DNA from 2 places in the Arthrobacter sp. NPDC057013 genome. Region 1 is predicted to be linked to the other one. Evidence: riboswitches for the same ligand, from Rfam matches in the RefSeq annotation. Region 1 holds a riboswitch; the other holds the start of a gene.
The links. Region 1 has a riboswitch for glycine ahead of gcvP (aminomethyl-transferring glycine dehydrogenase). Riboswitches for the same ligand answer to the same signal wherever they lie in the genome.
Positions count from the first base shown of each region.

Region 2: linked by a shared signal. The riboswitch ahead of cycA (D-serine/D-alanine/glycine transporter) and the one ahead of gcvP (aminomethyl-transferring glycine dehydrogenase) in region 1 are both predicted to bind glycine.

Region 1 is NZ_JBHUSE010000003.1:6,754-14,692, forward strand. Features, by position in the region: gene ACFTSA_RS05625 (MFS transporter) at 1-1,520, opposite strand, end outside; gene ACFTSA_RS05630 (TetR/AcrR family transcriptional regulator) at 1,587-2,126, shown strand; glycine riboswitch at 2,227-2,325, shown strand; gene gcvP (aminomethyl-transferring glycine dehydrogenase) at 2,515-5,373, shown strand; gene gcvT (glycine cleavage system aminomethyltransferase GcvT) at 5,399-6,532, shown strand; gene gcvH (glycine cleavage system protein GcvH) at 6,912-7,295, shown strand; gene glyA (serine hydroxymethyltransferase) at 7,292-7,939, shown strand, end outside.
Region 2 is NZ_JBHUSE010000030.1:26,023-33,961, reverse strand. Features, by position in the region: gene gcvT (glycine cleavage system aminomethyltransferase GcvT) at 1-118, opposite strand, end outside; gene gcvP (aminomethyl-transferring glycine dehydrogenase) at 128-3,010, opposite strand; glycine riboswitch at 3,159-3,259, opposite strand; glycine riboswitch at 3,462-3,559, shown strand; gene cycA (D-serine/D-alanine/glycine transporter) at 3,708-5,234, shown strand; gene purU (formyltetrahydrofolate deformylase) at 5,231-6,148, shown strand; gene ACFTSA_RS23365 (methylenetetrahydrofolate reductase) at 6,179-6,988, shown strand; gene ACFTSA_RS23360 (hypothetical protein) at 7,183-7,395, opposite strand; gene ACFTSA_RS23355 (NtaA/DmoA family FMN-dependent monooxygenase) at 7,400-7,939, opposite strand, start outside.

The sequences.
Region 1 (7,939 bases):
GCGGCCATCAGTACCAGCGCAATCGCCGCAGTGATATGGACGCCGGAATCGAACGCCGCCCGGGCAGCCGCCTTAAGCCCCTCGGCCAGCGGGGCCGGCAGGGATCCGGCGACCTCCATGGCGCCCGCCAGCGTTTCCCTGGCCTGGTCCGCTGACCCGGCAGGGACCGTCTGCGCCACAGCCCCGGGCAGGGTGAGGTGCTGCTGGTATGACGCAGTGAGGATGGACCCCAGGATGGCTGTCCCGAGGAGCGATCCCACTTCGTAGCCCGTCTCGGAAATCGCCGCAGCCGCTCCCGCTTTCTCCGCCGGGACCGCTCCCAGAATCAGATCGTTCGAGATAGTCTCCGCCGACCCCACACCCAGCGCCAGGATGAGGAGGGCGGCCAACAGCGCGGTGGGCCCGGCGTCGTGATTCCCGAACGCAACTATGCAGTACCCGGCGGCGCTCAGCGCCAGTCCCGCCGCCACCACAAAGCCCGGCCGGACCTTCCGGACCAGCGGAACCACGAGCAGGCCCGCCACCACGGTGGCCGTCAGGGCCGGCAGCATGGCGGTGCCCGACTCTGACGGCGACATTCCCTCGAGCAGCTGCAGGTGCTGGGCCAGGAACAGGATGAAGCCGTTGTAGGAGAACAGGGCCAGGATGTTCGCCGTGATCGCCGTGCTGAACACGCGGTTCCTGAACAGTGACATGTCCAGCAGCGGGGATGTGTCCACCATCCGGGACGCGAGGGCCTGCTGGCGGCGGATGAACACAAGGCCCGTGGCCAGTCCAAACGCCAGGACTCCGAGCGACGTCACGCCCGGTCCATGCGTGGCCAGTTCCTTGATGCCGTAGACCACAGGCGCCATGGTCAGCATGGACAGCGCCACGCTGGCCAGGTCCACTTTGCCCGGGTTGGGGTCCCTGGATTCCGGAATGAGGAAGCGGCCCAGAACCAGCGGCGGCAGCATGATGGGCACGGCCACGAGCAGGACGGCGCCCCACCGGAAATGCTCCACGAGCCAGCCGCCAAAAATCGGACCCAGCGCAGCGCCGCCGGAGAAGCCCGCGGCCCAGATGGCCACCGCCAGCCTCCGCCGGCCGGGCTCCCGGAAAATGTTGCGGATCAGGGAAAGTGTGGACGGCATGAGCGTGGCGCCGAAGAATCCCATGGCCGCGCGGCCGGCAATCAGCCATTCGGCGCTCGGGGCAAAGGCCGACGCCGCCGAGACCAGCGCGAAACCCGAAATGCCGACCAGCAGCAGCCGGCGGCGCCCGATTCTGTCGCCGAGGCTGCCCATAGCCACCAGGAGTCCGGCGAGGACAAGGGCATAGGCGTCCACTATCCACAACAGCTGCACGCCCGTGGGGTCGAGGCTGCGGGCGATCGCCGGAAGGGCAAACGTCAGCGCGGTGTTGTCCACGGCCACCAGGAGGACCGGGAACATCAGCAGGGCCAGGGCGAACCAGTCGCGCACGCCGCCGGCCTGGCTTGCGGGAGTGCGCTCCGGGGAAAGGGCTGGATGCAGGGTCATGAGTTAACTATACCGTCCGGACGGTATAGTTATAAACCCCGGCCCGGAACCGGCATGATGGAAGCCATGCCCAGAAAACCGGTCGCCCGCGGCGCAGTCCTCGACGCGTTTGAATCCCTCCTGATTGAGGTGGGGGAACGTGCAGCCACCCTTGACGCCGTGGCTGCTCGGGCGGGTGTATCCAAGGGCGGGCTCCTGTACCACTTTCCGAACAAGGAAGCGCTGATCGGTGCCCTGCTGGACCGGCTCGATGAGTTCGCGGAGGCGGACGCGCAGGCCATGGCTGCGGCCACCGAGGGTGCGGCCGCCTACTTCATCAGGTCGTCCGTCTGGGCGGACACCCCGCTGGACCGTGCCATCGTTGCCGCGACGCGGTTGGCCGAGGTGGCGCACGAGGGGACCCGGCGCCGGTTCGCGCACATCCAGCAGCGGTGGCTGGACGAGATCGCCCGCGACGTCGGGCCGGGCCTGGCCAGGGCCGTCCTGTACATGGGTGACGGACTCTATTTCAACGCCATGCTGTCCATCGGGCCGGCAGCGTCGCCGTCCGAGACCGCGGCCGACGTCGAAAGCCTCCTTGCCGCCCTTGACCGCCTCAGGCGGTGAGTGGCGTGTGCCAACCCACGCTGCCACAGTTTGCAGACGCGTTCCCGGCGTAGGACAATAGCCTCTGTGACAGCTGTCACCGCTCAATTGAATAAGCCTTTGATCTGCGGCGGGAGAGTCCTGCAAGTAGGTACAAGCAGGCGCCGTAGGAGCAAAACCTCCCCAGGAATCTCTCAGGCCCATGTACCGCCGCGGCAAGGCAACTCTGGAAAGCAGCAGGCTGCCCGCCCGCCATGTTCCGCCTTCGTGCGGATGGTTCAGGGCATGCTGTGCTCACCGACGGTGCAAGCGGTGCTGTGCGAAAGTGCAGCAACGCGGAAACTCTCAGGTCCAATACAGAGCGGGGAGGAACCCGAATCAATGTGGCGTACCCTGCGCCGCCTTAGTTATGGAGTTCCTTTTGACCGTTAATTCAGCCTCCTCGTCCTTCGTCGACCGGCACATTGGCGCCCGCCGCCAGGCCGACGTCGAAGCCATGCTCAAGGCCGTCGGCTACGACACCGTCGACGCGCTGGTTGATACGGCGGTGCCGAACGACATCCGCCAGGACTCCGCGCTGCAGCTCGCTCCGGCGCTGAGCGAGGTTGAAGCCCTGGCCGAACTCCGTAAGCTCGCGGCCAAGAACAAGACCGCCGTCCAGATGATCGGCCAGGGCTACTACGACACCGTGACGCCCCCGGTGATCCGCCGCAACATCCTTGAAGCACCCGCCTGGTACACGGCCTACACCCCGTACCAGCCGGAGATTTCCCAGGGCCGGCTCGAGGCGCTGCTGAACTTCCAGACCATGGTCCAGGACCTCGTGGGCCTGCCCATCGCCAACGCCTCGCTGCTGGACGAAGCAACGGCAGTGGCTGAGGCCGTGCTGCTGATGCGCCGGGCCAACAAGAACAAGGCCGCCCACGACGGCAAGACCGTCCTGGACGCGGACTGCCTGCCGCAGACCATCGCCGTCGTCAAGGGCCGCGCCGAGGCGCTTGGTTTCGAGGTGGAGGTCGCCGACCTTTCCCAGGGACTGCCCGACGGCGACATTAACGGCGTCGTCCTCCAGCAGCCCGGTGTCTCCGGCCGCGTCTTCGACCACAGCGAGGTCATCGCCGCCGCCAAGGAACGCGGCGCCCTGGTCACCGTGGCCGCCGACCTGCTGGCCCTGACCCTGATCACGCCTCCGGGCGAGCAGGGCGCGGACATCGCCGTCGGCTCCGCCCAGCGCCTGGGCGTTCCGCTGTTCTACGGCGGCCCGCACGCGGCCTACATGGCCGTGCAGAAGGGTCTTGAACGCTCCCTGCCCGGCCGCCTGGTAGGCGTTTCCAAGGACAACGCCGGCGTCCCGGCCTACCGCCTGGCGCTGCAGACCCGCGAACAGCACATCCGCCGCGAGAAGGCCACGTCCAACATCTGCACCGCGCAGGCACTGCTGGCCATCGTCGCGTCCATGTACGCCGTCTACCACGGGCCGGAGGGCCTGAAGGCGATCGCCGAAACCGCCCACGCCCACGCCAGGACCCTGGCCGCATCTCTCAAGGCTGCCGGGCTGGACGTCCTGCACACCAGCTTCTTCGACACCGTGACGGTGTCCGTCCCGGGCAAGGCCGCCGGCATCGTCGCCGCCGCCGAGCAGAGGGGCATCAACCTCCGCAGCATCGACGCCGACACCGTCGGCATCTCCGCCGATGAAACCACGACGACGGCCATCGTGGCCGACCTGCTCGCAGCCTTCGGTGCCGAGGCAGTGGAGGCGACCGACGGTTTCGTCCTGGACGCCGCCGTCGAACGTTCCTCCGCGTACCTGCAGCACCCGGTGTTCAACACGCACCGCTCGGAGACCCAGCTGCTGCGCTACATCCGCAAGCTCTCCGACCGCGACCTGGCGCTGGACCGCACCATGATCCCGCTGGGTTCCTGCACCATGAAGCTGAACGCCACGGCCGAGATGGAGGCCATCTCCTGGCCGGAGTTCGCCTCGATCCACCCGTTTGCCCCCGATTCCCAGACCGCCGGCTGGCGCGAGCTGATCGCCGACCTCGAGGCGCAGCTGACCGAGATCACCGGCTATGACCAGGTGTCCATCCAGCCGAACGCCGGTTCCCAGGGCGAGCTCGCCGGACTGCTGGCCATCCGCGGCTACCACCTGTCCCGCGGCGACGAGCAGCGCAACGTCTGCCTGATCCCGGCCTCCGCCCATGGCACCAACGCGGCCTCGGCCGTGCTGGCCGGCATGAAGGTCGTGGTGGTGGCCACTGCGGCCGACGGCACGATCGACCACACCGACCTGTACGCCAAGATCGAGGCCAACAAGGACGCCCTGTCCTGCATCATGATCACCTACCCGTCCACCCACGGGGTGTACGACGCCGACGTCCGCGAGGTCTGCGACGCCATCCATGCGGCCGGCGGCCAGGTGTACATCGATGGGGCAAACCTCAACGCCCTCGTTGGCCTGGCCCAGCCGGGCAAGTTCGGCGGCGACGTCTCACACCTGAACCTGCACAAGACGTTCTGCATCCCGCACGGCGGCGGCGGACCCGGCGTCGGACCTGTTGCGGCGAAGGCGCACCTGGCCCCGTTCATGCCGGGCGACGCGGCCACCTGGACCGAAGGCGACTGCGTTCCGATCTCCGCCTCGCGCTTCGGCTCCGCCGGCGTGCTGCCCATCTCCTGGGCGTACGTGAAGCTCATGGGCGGGGCCGGCCTGGCCGAGGCCACCAAGTCCGCGCTGCTCGCCGCAAACTACGTGGCGGCCAGCCTCAACGACTTCTTCCCCGTGCTCTACACCGGCGAGGGCGGGCTGGTGGCGCACGAGTGCATCCTGGACCTGCGCGAGCTCACAGCACGGACCGGCGTGACCGCCGAGGACGTGGCCAAGCGCCTGATCGACTACGGCTTCCACGCGCCCACGCTGGCGTTCCCGGTGGCCGGCACCCTGATGGTGGAGCCCACGGAGTCGGAGGACCTGGGGGAAATCGACCGGTTCATCAAGGCCATGATCAGCATCCGTGGCGAGATCGACCAGGTTGCCAACGGTGACTTCACCGTCGAGAACAGCCCCCTGCGCAACGCCCCGCACACCGCGGCCGCAGCGATCAGCTCTGACTGGGACCGGGCCTACCCGCGTGAACAGGCCGTCTTCCCGGTGCACTCCCTCAACCAGGACAAGTACTTCCCGCCGGTAGGCCGCATCGACGGAGCCGCAGGTGACCGCAACCTGGTCTGCTCCTGCCCTCCGATCGAAGCGTTCGAGAACTAGACTTCGTCCCACAAAGGATTCCCCAATGACTGAGAACTACACTGCCCTTTACGAGGAGCACAAGAAGCTGGGCGCCTCGTTCACCGACTTCGGCGGCTGGCAGATGCCGCTCAAGTACGGCTCCGAACTGGCCGAGCACAAGGCCGTCCGCAACGCGGCCGGCATCTTCGACCTCTCCCACATGGGCGAAGTCTGGGTGACCGGCCCGGACGCCGCGGCTTTCCTCGACTACGCCCTGGCCGGCAAGATCTCCGCCATGGCCGTCGGCAAGGCCAAGTACTCCCTGATCTGCAACGAGGAGGGCGGCATCATCGACGACCTCATCGTGTACCGCCGCGGGAACGAGAAATTCCTCGTGGTCCCCAACGCCGGCAACGCCAAGGTGGTGGCCGAGGCATTGGTGCAGCGGGCAGCAAACTTTGACGTCGCCGTCGAGGATGTTTCCGCCGAGACGTCGCTGATCGCTGTGCAGGGTCCCAAGGCCGAAGGGATCCTCCTCCGCCTCGTCCCGGCAGCCCAGCACGAGCTGGTGACCGGGCTGAAGTACTACGCCGCCGTCGAGGTTTCCTTCCTGGTGGGCGGCGCCGAGCGCAGCCTCCTGCTGGCACGCACCGGGTACACCGGCGAGGACGGCTTCGAGATCTTCGTGGAGAACGACGACGCCACCGCCCTTTGGCAGTCCATCGTCGCCATCGCGGACGAGGGTGAGTTGACGCCCTGTGGCCTTGCCTCCCGCGATTCGCTCCGACTTGAAGCCGGCATGCCGCTGTACGGCAACGAGCTCTCCCTCGAAGGAGACCCGTTCGCCGCCGGCCTGGGCCCCGTCGTCGCGCTGTCTAAGGAAGGCGACTTCGTGGGTAAGGCCGCGCTGGCCGCCAAAAAGGAAGCCGGCGCCGGTGCCACCACGGGCCGCAAGCTTGTGGGCCTCAAGGGTCTGGGCCGCCGCGCCGGCCGGGGGCACTACCCGGTCCTCAAGGACGGCAACGTCGTCGGCGAAGTCACCTCCGGCCAGCCCAGCCCGACCCTCGGCTACCCGGTGGCCATGGCCTATGTCGACGTCGCCTGCGCCGAACCCGGCACGGCACTCGACATCGACCTGCGGGGCAAGGCGGAGCCGTTCGAAGTGGTCACACTGCCTTTCTACAAGCGCTCAAAGTAGCCCGGGGTCCTGTCCTGTCCCCCCAGTGCTGGGCCGGCAGGCCCTTCGGCCCAAACATCCTCTGCATGCTCGGTCGCGTAGACGCCCGCTGAGCGGACGTGACGCTCCCTTAGACGCATGCTGCCGGATGCCGAGGCCGAAGGGGCCCCTGTCAGCTCACCTTGGGCGGCTTATCAGGACACAACCCCGGGCCGGGATCAGCGCCTTCGAAAGCCAAAGGTGCTGGCGGAGGGCCGCTGACCGCTGGTTGAGCCCGTCGAAACCAAGGCAGGTGACGGAGCAAGTTCAATCATTGGGGGTTGAGCTTGCCGAACCCTTGAGGGCAGAAGTAGCCAGGACTCCCAACCCGACCACAGAAGTAACGAGATTAAGGAACACAATGGCAAAAGTTGCCGCTGAACTGCAGTATTCCGACGAGCATGAGTGGGTTTCCCGCGGGGACGGGAATGTGGTGTCCATTGGCATTTCTGCCGTGGCCACTGATGCCCTCGGCGATATCGTTTACGTTGACCTGCCCGAGGTCGGCTCGGCTGTGACCGCAGGGGAGACCTGCGGCGAGGTTGAGTCCACGAAGTCGGTCTCGGACCTGTATGCGCCGGTCACGGGGGAGGTCACGGAGATCAACCCCACCGTCATCGAGAACCCCGCCCTGATCAACAGCGACCCGTACGGTGCGGGTTGGCTGTTCAAGGTGGCCGCTGATTCTGAGGGCCCGCTGCTGTCGGCCGAGGAATACGCTGCCAAGAACGGCGGCGAGCTGTGAGCGCCTCACTGGCTGCAACCGCAGCTTTCGAACAGGTCGTGTCCCCGAGCCTGAACGCGGACCTCGCGGAGCTGGACCCGGAGATCGCAGCGAAGATCGACGACGAGCTCGGCCGCCAGCGCGGCGGCCTGGAAATGATCGCGTCGGAGAACCACACGGCCGCGGCCGTGATGCAGGCGCAGGGGTCGGTGCTGACCAACAAGTACGCCGAAGGCTACCCGGGCAAGCGCTACTACGGCGGCTGTGAACACGTTGACGTGATCGAGCAGCTGGCCATCGACCGCGTGAAGGCCCTGTTCGGCGCCGAGTACGCGAACGTGCAGCCGCACTCCGGCGCGCAGGCGAACGCCTCGGTGATGCACGCCCTGATCAAGCCGGGCGACACCATCATGGGCCTGAACCTGGCCCACGGCGGCCACCTGACCCACGGCATGCGGATCAACTTCTCCGGCCGCCTGTACAACGTGATCCCTTACCAGGTCCGCGAAGAGGACCACCGGGTCGACATGGCCGAGGTGGAGCGCCTGGCCCAGGAGCACAAGCCGCAGCTCATCGTTGCCGGCTGGTCCGCCTACGCCCGGCAGCTGGACTTCGCCGAGTTCCGCCGGATCGCCGACTCCGTGGGCGCCTACCTGATGGTGGAC
Region 2 (7,939 bases), on a different contig from region 1:
CGTGGTGCTCGGCGAGCTCGGAGGTGTACTTGAGCGGCATTTGCCAGCCGCCAAAGTCGGTGAAGGAGGCGCCGGCTATCTTGTGCTGGTCGTAAAGGGCGGTGTAGTTCTCGGTCATCGTTGGTCCTTAGTTTTCAAAAGCTGCTGTGTTTTCCTCGAAGGCTTCGAGAGGCGGGCAGGAGCAGACCAGGTTCCGGTCGCCGGCTGCACCGTCGATGCGGCCCACCGGCGGGAAGTACTTGTCCTGCCGGAGCGACGGAACGGGGAAGGCGGCCTGCTCGCGCGGGTAGGAGCGGTCCCAGCTGGAACTGACGACGGCGGCTGCCGTGTGGGGCGCGTTGCGGAGCGGGGAGTTCTCCACGGTGAAGTCGCCGTTGGCCACTTGCTCGATCTCGGCGTGGATGGTGATCATCGCGTCGATGAACCGGTCAATCTCGGCCAGGTCCTCCGACTCGGTGGGTTCCACCATCAGGGTGCCGGCCACCGGGAACGCCAGCGTGGGGGCATGGAAACCGAAGTCGATCAGGCGCTTGGCCACGTCCTCGGCGGTGACCCCGGTCCGAGCTGTGAGCTCGCGCAGGTCCAGAATGCACTCGTGCGCCACCAGCCCGCCCTCGCCCGTGTAGAGGACCGGGAAGAACTCGTTCAGCCGCGACGCGACGTAGTTCGCCGCGAGCAGCGCGGACTTGGTGGCCTCGGTCAGGCCCACGCCGCCCATGAGCTTCACGTACGCCCAGGAGATCGGCAGCACGCCCGCGGAACCGAAGCGCGAGGCGCTGATCGCAACGCCGTGCCCGGCTGCGCCACCCTCGGATGAAGCGTTGTTGGCATCCCCCGGCATGAACGGGGCCAGGTGCGCCTTCGCCGCAACAGGTCCGACGCCGGGTCCGCCGCCGCCGTGCGGGATGCAGAACGTCTTGTGCAGGTTCAGGTGTGAGACGTCGCCGCCGAACTTGCCCGGCTGGGCCAGCCCAACGAGGGCGTTGAGGTTGGCCCCGTCCACGTAGACCTGGCCGCCGGCCGCATGGATGGCGTCGCAGACCTCACGGACGTCGGCGTCGTAGACCCCGTGCGTGGACGGGTAGGTGATCATGATCGCCGAGAGAACGTCCTTGTTGGCCTCGATCTTGGCGTACAGGTCCGTGTGGTCGATCGTGCCGTCGGCCGCGGTGGCCACCACGACCACCTTCATGCCGGCCAGCACGGCCGAGGCCGCGTTGGTGCCGTGCGCGGAGGCCGGGATCAGGCAGACGTTGCGCTGCTCGTCGCCGCGGGACAGGTGGTAGCCGCGGATGGCCAGCAGCCCGGCCAGCTCGCCCTGGGAACCGGCGTTCGGCTGGATGGACACCTGGTCATAGCCGGTGATCTCGGCGAGGTCGGCTTCCAAACCATCGATCAGCTCGCGCCAGCCGGCGGTCTGGGAATCGGGGGCAAACGGGTGGATCGAGGCGAACTCCGGCCAGGAGATGGCCTCCATCTCCGCCGTGGCGTTCAGCTTCATGGTGCAGGAACCCAGCGGGATCATGGTGCGGTCCAGCGCCAGGTCGCGGTCGGAGAGCTTGCGGATGTAGCGCAGCAGCTGGGTTTCCGAGCGGTGCGTGTTGAACACCGGGTGCTGCAGGTAACCGGACGTTCGCAGTACGGCTTCGGGGAGTTCAAAGCCTGCTGCGTCACCCACGGGACCGGCGCCAAAGGCGACGGCGACAGCGGACAGTACCTCCGCCGTCGTCGTTTCATCAATGGAAACGCCCACGGTGTCCGCGTCAATGAGGCGCAGGTTGATCCCGCGGGCTTCCGCCGCGGTGATGACTTTGGTGGCCTTGCCGGGCACACGCACGGTGAGGGTGTCGAAGAAGGAGTCGTTGACGAGCTCGCGGCCGGCTGCTGTGAGCGCGGCGGCGAGGACGCGGGCTTTGGTGTGGACGGTCTCGGCGATTGCCTTCAGGCCGTCGGGGCCGTGGTAGACGGCGTAGAAAGAGGACACGATGGCGAGCAGCGCCTGGGCGGTGCAGATGTTGGAGGTCGCCTTCTCGCGGCGGATGTGCTGTTCGCGGGTCTGCAGCGCGAGGCGGTAGGCGGGGGCGCCGGCGTTGTCCTTCGAGACGCCCACGATGCGGCCAGGGAGCGTGCGCTCCATGCCGGTGCGCACCGCCATGTACGCCGCGTGCGGGCCGCCGAAGAACAGCGGCACCCCGAATCGCTGGGCGGTTCCGACGGCGATGTCGGCTCCCTGCTCGCCGGGAGGCGTGATGAGGGTGAGGGCCAGCAGGTCGGCGGCCACGGTGACCAGGGCGCCGCGTTCCTTCGCGGCGGCGATGACGCCTGACTGATCCCACACGCGGCCAGAAACGCCGGGCTGCTGGAGGACGACGCCGTTGATGCCGCCGTCGGGCAGTCCCTGGGAAAGGTCTGCGACCTCCACCTGGAAGCCGAGGGCCTCGGCGCGGCCCTTGACGATGGCGATGGTCTGGGGGAGGCAGTCGGCGTCCAGGACCGTCTTGCCGTCCTTGGCCCCTGCGTTCTTGTTGGCCCGGCGCATCAGGAGCACGGCCTCGGCCACGGCGGTGGCTTCGTCCAGCAGCGATGCGTTGGCGACCGGCAGCGCGGTCAGGTCCTGGACCATGGTCTGGAAGTTCAGCAGCGCCTCGAGCCGGCCCTGCGAGATCTCCGGCTGGTACGGGGTGTAGGCCGTGTACCAGGCGGGGGCTTCGAGGACGTTGCGGCGGATCACCGGCGGCGTCACCGTGTCGTAGTAGCCTTGGCCGATCATCTGGACGGCGGTCTTGTTCTTGGCGGCCAGGCGGCGGAGCTCGGCCAGGACCTCAACCTCGCTCAGCGCTGCGGTGAGCTGGAGGGCATTCTCCTGGCGGATGGACGCCGGGACGGCGGTATCAACGAGGCCATCGACACTGTCATAGCCGATGTTCTTGAGCATGCTGTCGATATCGGCCTGGCGGCGGGCGCCGATATGCCGGTCGGCGAACGTTGATGGATGCGATTGAATCGTCATGAGGAACTCCAGGTCTGGCCGGCCACTGGTGGCACGGCATGGATTGGGTTCCTCCCCGCTCTGTATTGGACCTGAGAGATTCCGCGGACATGGTTCTTCGCTTGCACCGTCGGTGAGCCCGGTTACCCGAACTGCTTTCCAGAGTTGCCTGGCCGCGGCGGTACGGGGGCCTGAGAGATTCCTGGGGAGGATTTGCTCCTACGGCGCCTGCCCGGTGAATGACTGGGAGGACTCTCCCGCCACGGTTCGAAAGGCTATGAAGATGTGGGGTGATTCGGCTCACAAGCTACAGGACATTTCCGTCTCTGCCAAATCCGGGCCCCGTTTGACATTTCTTCGTGACCGAGACCACACTGATCCGGTGGCCAGCGGGGCCGCGCTGGCCGGCACGGGCCGGAACGGCGGCTGCCGCCGGGACGCATTATTTTCCCAACATAATTGAAAAAGCTTACGATCTGCGGCGGGAGAGCCCTGCCGGTACGTTCAGCAGGCGCCGTAGGAGCAAATCCTCCCCAGGAAACTCTCAGGCCCACGTACCGCCGCGGCGAGGCAACTCTGGAAAGCAGGCAGGCGCGTCCTGTCTCACCGACGGTGCAAGCGGACGGCCCTGTCCGCGGAATCTCTCAGGTCCCATACAGAGCGGGGAGGAACCGAATCAGTGTGGCCGTCCAAGGCCACTTGAACGATGGAGTTCCTTATGACGATTCATCCTCCAGCCTCCCCAACCGGTTCCCCAACCGGTTCCCCAGCCGGTTCTCCGGCCGGCGAGGCTCCCCGCCTGGAGCGGCAGCTGAGCAACCGGCACATCCAGCTCATCGCCATCGGCGGCGCCATTGGCACGGGCCTCTTCATGGGCTCCGGCAAGACCATTTCTGCGGCCGGCCCGTCCGTGATCTTCGTGTACACGATCATTGGCTTCATGCTCTTCTTCGTCATGCGGGCCATGGGCGAGCTGCTGCTGAGCAACCTGAACTACAAGTCCTTCAGCGACTTCGCCGCCGACCTGCTGGGGCCGTGGGCAGGATTCTTCACCGGCTGGACCTACTGGTTCTGCTGGGTGATCACCGGAATCGCGGACGTCATTGCCATCGCAGGGTACTCCCGGGAGCTCTGGCCGGGGCTGCCCCTCTGGATCCCGGGCCTGGCCACCGTGGCCATCCTGCTGCTGCTGAACCTCACCACCGTCAAGGCGTTCGGTGAGACCGAATTCTGGTTTGCCCTGATCAAGATCATCGCCATCGCCGCTCTGATCGTGGTGGGCATGTTCATGATCTTCACCGGATTCCAGAGCGACGCCGGACAGGCCAGCTTCACCAACCTGTGGAGCCATGGCGGCTTCTTCCCCAACGAATTCATGGGCTTCGTGGCCGGCTTCCAGATTGCCGTGTTCGCGTTTGTGGGCATCGAACTGGTGGGCACCACGGCCGCCGAGGCCAAGAACCCCGAGAAGAACCTCCCCAAGGCCATCAACTCCATCCCGGTGCGCGTGCTGCTCTTCTACGTGGGTGCCCTGATCATCCTGATGTCCGTCACGCCGTGGACCCAGTTCGCTGCAGGCCACAGCCCGTTCATTGCGATGTTCTCGCTGGCCGGACTCGGGGCTGCCGCCACGGTGGTCAACCTGGTGGTGCTGACCTCGGCGATGTCCTCGGCCAACTCCGGGATCTACTCCACCTCGCGCATGGTCTACGGCCTCGCCCAGGAGGGCGACGCGCCGGCCGCCTTCGGCAGCCTGTCCCGCCGCAAGGTCCCCAACAACGCCCTGTTCCTGTCCTGCGTGCTGCTGCTCTCCGGCGTGGTGCTCATGTACGCCGGCCAGGACGTGGGCAAGGCGTTCGACATGGTCACCACCGTTTCGGCCGTCTGCTTCGTCTTCGTCTGGTCGGTTATCCTGGCCAGCTACATCGCCTTCCGGCGCCGCCGGCCGCACCTGCACACCGCCTCCAGGTTCAAGATGCCCGGCGGCATTCCCATGGTGTGGGTGGTCTTCGCCTTCTTCGCCTTCGTCCTGTGGACCCTGACCACCCAGCCGGACACGCTGACCGCGCTGCTGGTCACGCCCGTCTGGTTCGTCCTGCTCGGTGCGGCCTGGCTGGTTCTGCGCCGCCGGCCCGCGCACCTGGCACGCTACGCCGCGTTCCAGGATGAGCTGAAGGCTGAGGAGACCGCCGCCCGCGGGCAAGCGGACCGGCGTCTCGAGGAGAAGGAAAGCGTTCAGGGATGATCAGGACAGAGGAAAGCCCGACGGCGGTGCGCCAGGCCCGCGGGGCCCGGATTCCCGGGGCCGGTGTGGAGTTTGTGCTCACCTTCCATTGCCCGGATTCCCTGGGAATCGTCCAGGCGGTCGCGGAATTCCTGCTCAGGCAGGAGTGCTACATCGTCGACCTCAAGCAGTTCGGCGACCGGACGGCGGGACAGTTTTTCATGAGGGTCCACTTCGCCTCGCCGGGTGACACGGGCGCCGTCGAACAGCTGAGGGACAGCTTCGCGCCGCTGGCAGGACAGTGGGGCATGGACTGGCGCCTCGAGCGCCATGACCGCAAGCAGCGGATCCTGGTGATGGTGTCCAAGTACGATCACTGCCTCAACGACCTGCTGGTCCGCGCCCGCAGCGGCGAACTGCCGGTGGAGATAGCAGCAGTCGTGTCCAATCACCCGGACCTGGAAGGGCTCGCGGCCTGGCACGGGGTCCCGTTCCACCACATCCCCGTGACGCCGGAGACCAAACCGGCAGCGGAAGCCAAGCTCCTGGAACTGGTGGAGGCGTCCGCCGTCGAACTGGTGGTTCTGGCCCGCTACATGCAGGTTCTCAGCGACTCCGCCACGGCACGGCTCGCCGGCAAGGCCATCAACATCCACCATTCCTTCCTGCCCAGCTTCAAGGGCGCCAAGCCATACCATCAGGCACATGAGCGCGGAGTAAAGACGGTCGGCGCCACGGCCCACTACGTAAATTCGGAGCTTGATGAGGGGCCGATCATTGCGCAGCAGGTGATCGAGGTGGACCACACCTACACTCCCGCTGACCTCGTGTCCGTGGGCAAGGACGCGGAGTGCAAGGCGCTGACGAATGCCGTGCGCTGGCACGCCGAAGGAAGAATCATCCTGTCCGGGAACCGCACGGTTATCCTCCGCTGACAGCCCATCCAACCAGACCTGGAGTTGCTCATGACGAACCAATTGCCTGTGCGCCTGGAGATCATCCCCACGGACGGCATCATTCCCAAAGTCCGGGCGCAGGTCCCCGACGGATCAACGCTGACGGTGACGTGCCTGCCGCACCACGGGGTTGAGGCCACCGTGCGGGCCGCGGTCCAGCTTGGCCAGCTGGGCTACAACGTGATTCCGCATCTGGCGGCCCGAAGCATCGGAAGCCGCGCCCAGCTGGCGGGCCTGCTCCGTGACTGCTCCGCAGCCGGGATCACGGAGGTCTTCGCCATCGGCGGGGATGCTGCCGAGGCCGCAGGTCCCTACGGCAACAGCGGCGTGCTCATGGAGGACATCGCCGACCTGACCGGCGGGACCATGGCCATCGGCGTCGCCGGATACCCGGAAGGCCACCCGAAGTGCAATGAGCTGCAGATGCTTGACGCGCTGCTGCAGAAACAGCACCTGGCCTCCACTGTGGTGACGCAGATGTGCTTTTCCGCGCCCAGAATCGGCTGGTACGCCGAACTGCTGCGCCGCGAAGGCGTCGACCTCCCCATCTGGGCGGGGGTTGCCGGGGCCGTCCCGCGGGCCAAGCTGGTCTCGCTGGCCACCAAGATCGGGGTGGGTCCCTCGCTGAAATTCCTGAGCCGCAAGGGGCCCCTCGCCCGCAGGCTCCTGAACGCCGGCAGCTACTCATCCCGGTCCCTGGTTTCCGAGCTGTCCGCCCTGGAACCTGCACTTGAGGGCATCCACCTCTACACCTTCAACGGCCTCGAAACCCAGCCCGCGCTGAACTGGAGCGGCGGGGAAGGCGCGAAGGCTTCCTGAACCGAATCCCGTAACCAGGGCGCAAGAGCCGGCATTTCCTTGCGAGCCCGTTGCACCGGTTTGCGGGCGGCGGCGTCGGCGTTGGCCTGCTCGGACCGGTCTTCGAGTTTGCCGGGACAAAACTCCCATCGATTGCTCCGTAGGTGCCGTTTTGGAGGGGGAATAGGGCACCTGCGGAGCAATCGATGCGGTTACTAGAGGAGCAGCTCCCGGACGGTCAGCTGCAGCCGGATCGAGTCCGCCCCGCCAGCCCCCAGAGCGGCTCCGCCAGCCCCCAGAGCGGCTCCGCCAGCCCCCAGAGCGGCCCCGCGAGGCTCGACGCTGTCCGGCTCGCCGCTGTCACTCGCGGCGACTGCCGCTTCGCCCGCTTCGGCGTCGCGGGTTTGGCTGTCCCGGGCGCTGCCCATTTGCTTAGACCTCCAGTCCGACGGCGGTGCTCCCGGCAGTGTTCCCAACGCAGGCTTCCCGCCGGACCGGCGTCGCCAGGCCGAGGTTCTCGCGCAGCGTGGTGCCGGCGTATTCCGTCGGGTAGACGCCGCGCTCCTGCAGTGCCGGGACGAGGTGGTTGACGATGTCGTCCAGACCGGTGGGAATCAGCCACGGCGAGATGTTGAAGCCGTCCACGGCACCGGTGTGGGCATACTCCGCCAGCCGATCCGCCACCTCGGTGTAGGAACCCGTGAAGCTGGAGTCCCCGCGGCTGGTCCGGGCAGAGACGAACTGCCGGATGGTGAGGCCCTTGTCCTTGGCCTCGGCCCGCCACTGGTCCGCCAGCTGCTTTGCCTTGGCGCCGTGGAAGCCGCTGCCACGGGTCTCGGAGGTCTCCTCCACCACGGGGTCGATGTCCGGCAGCGGGCCGTCGGGATCGAAGCCCTGGAGCTCGCGTCCCCAGAACTGCTCGAGGTAGGCGATGGCCTGCTCGGGACCGATCTGCAGGCTCCGCACCCAGTT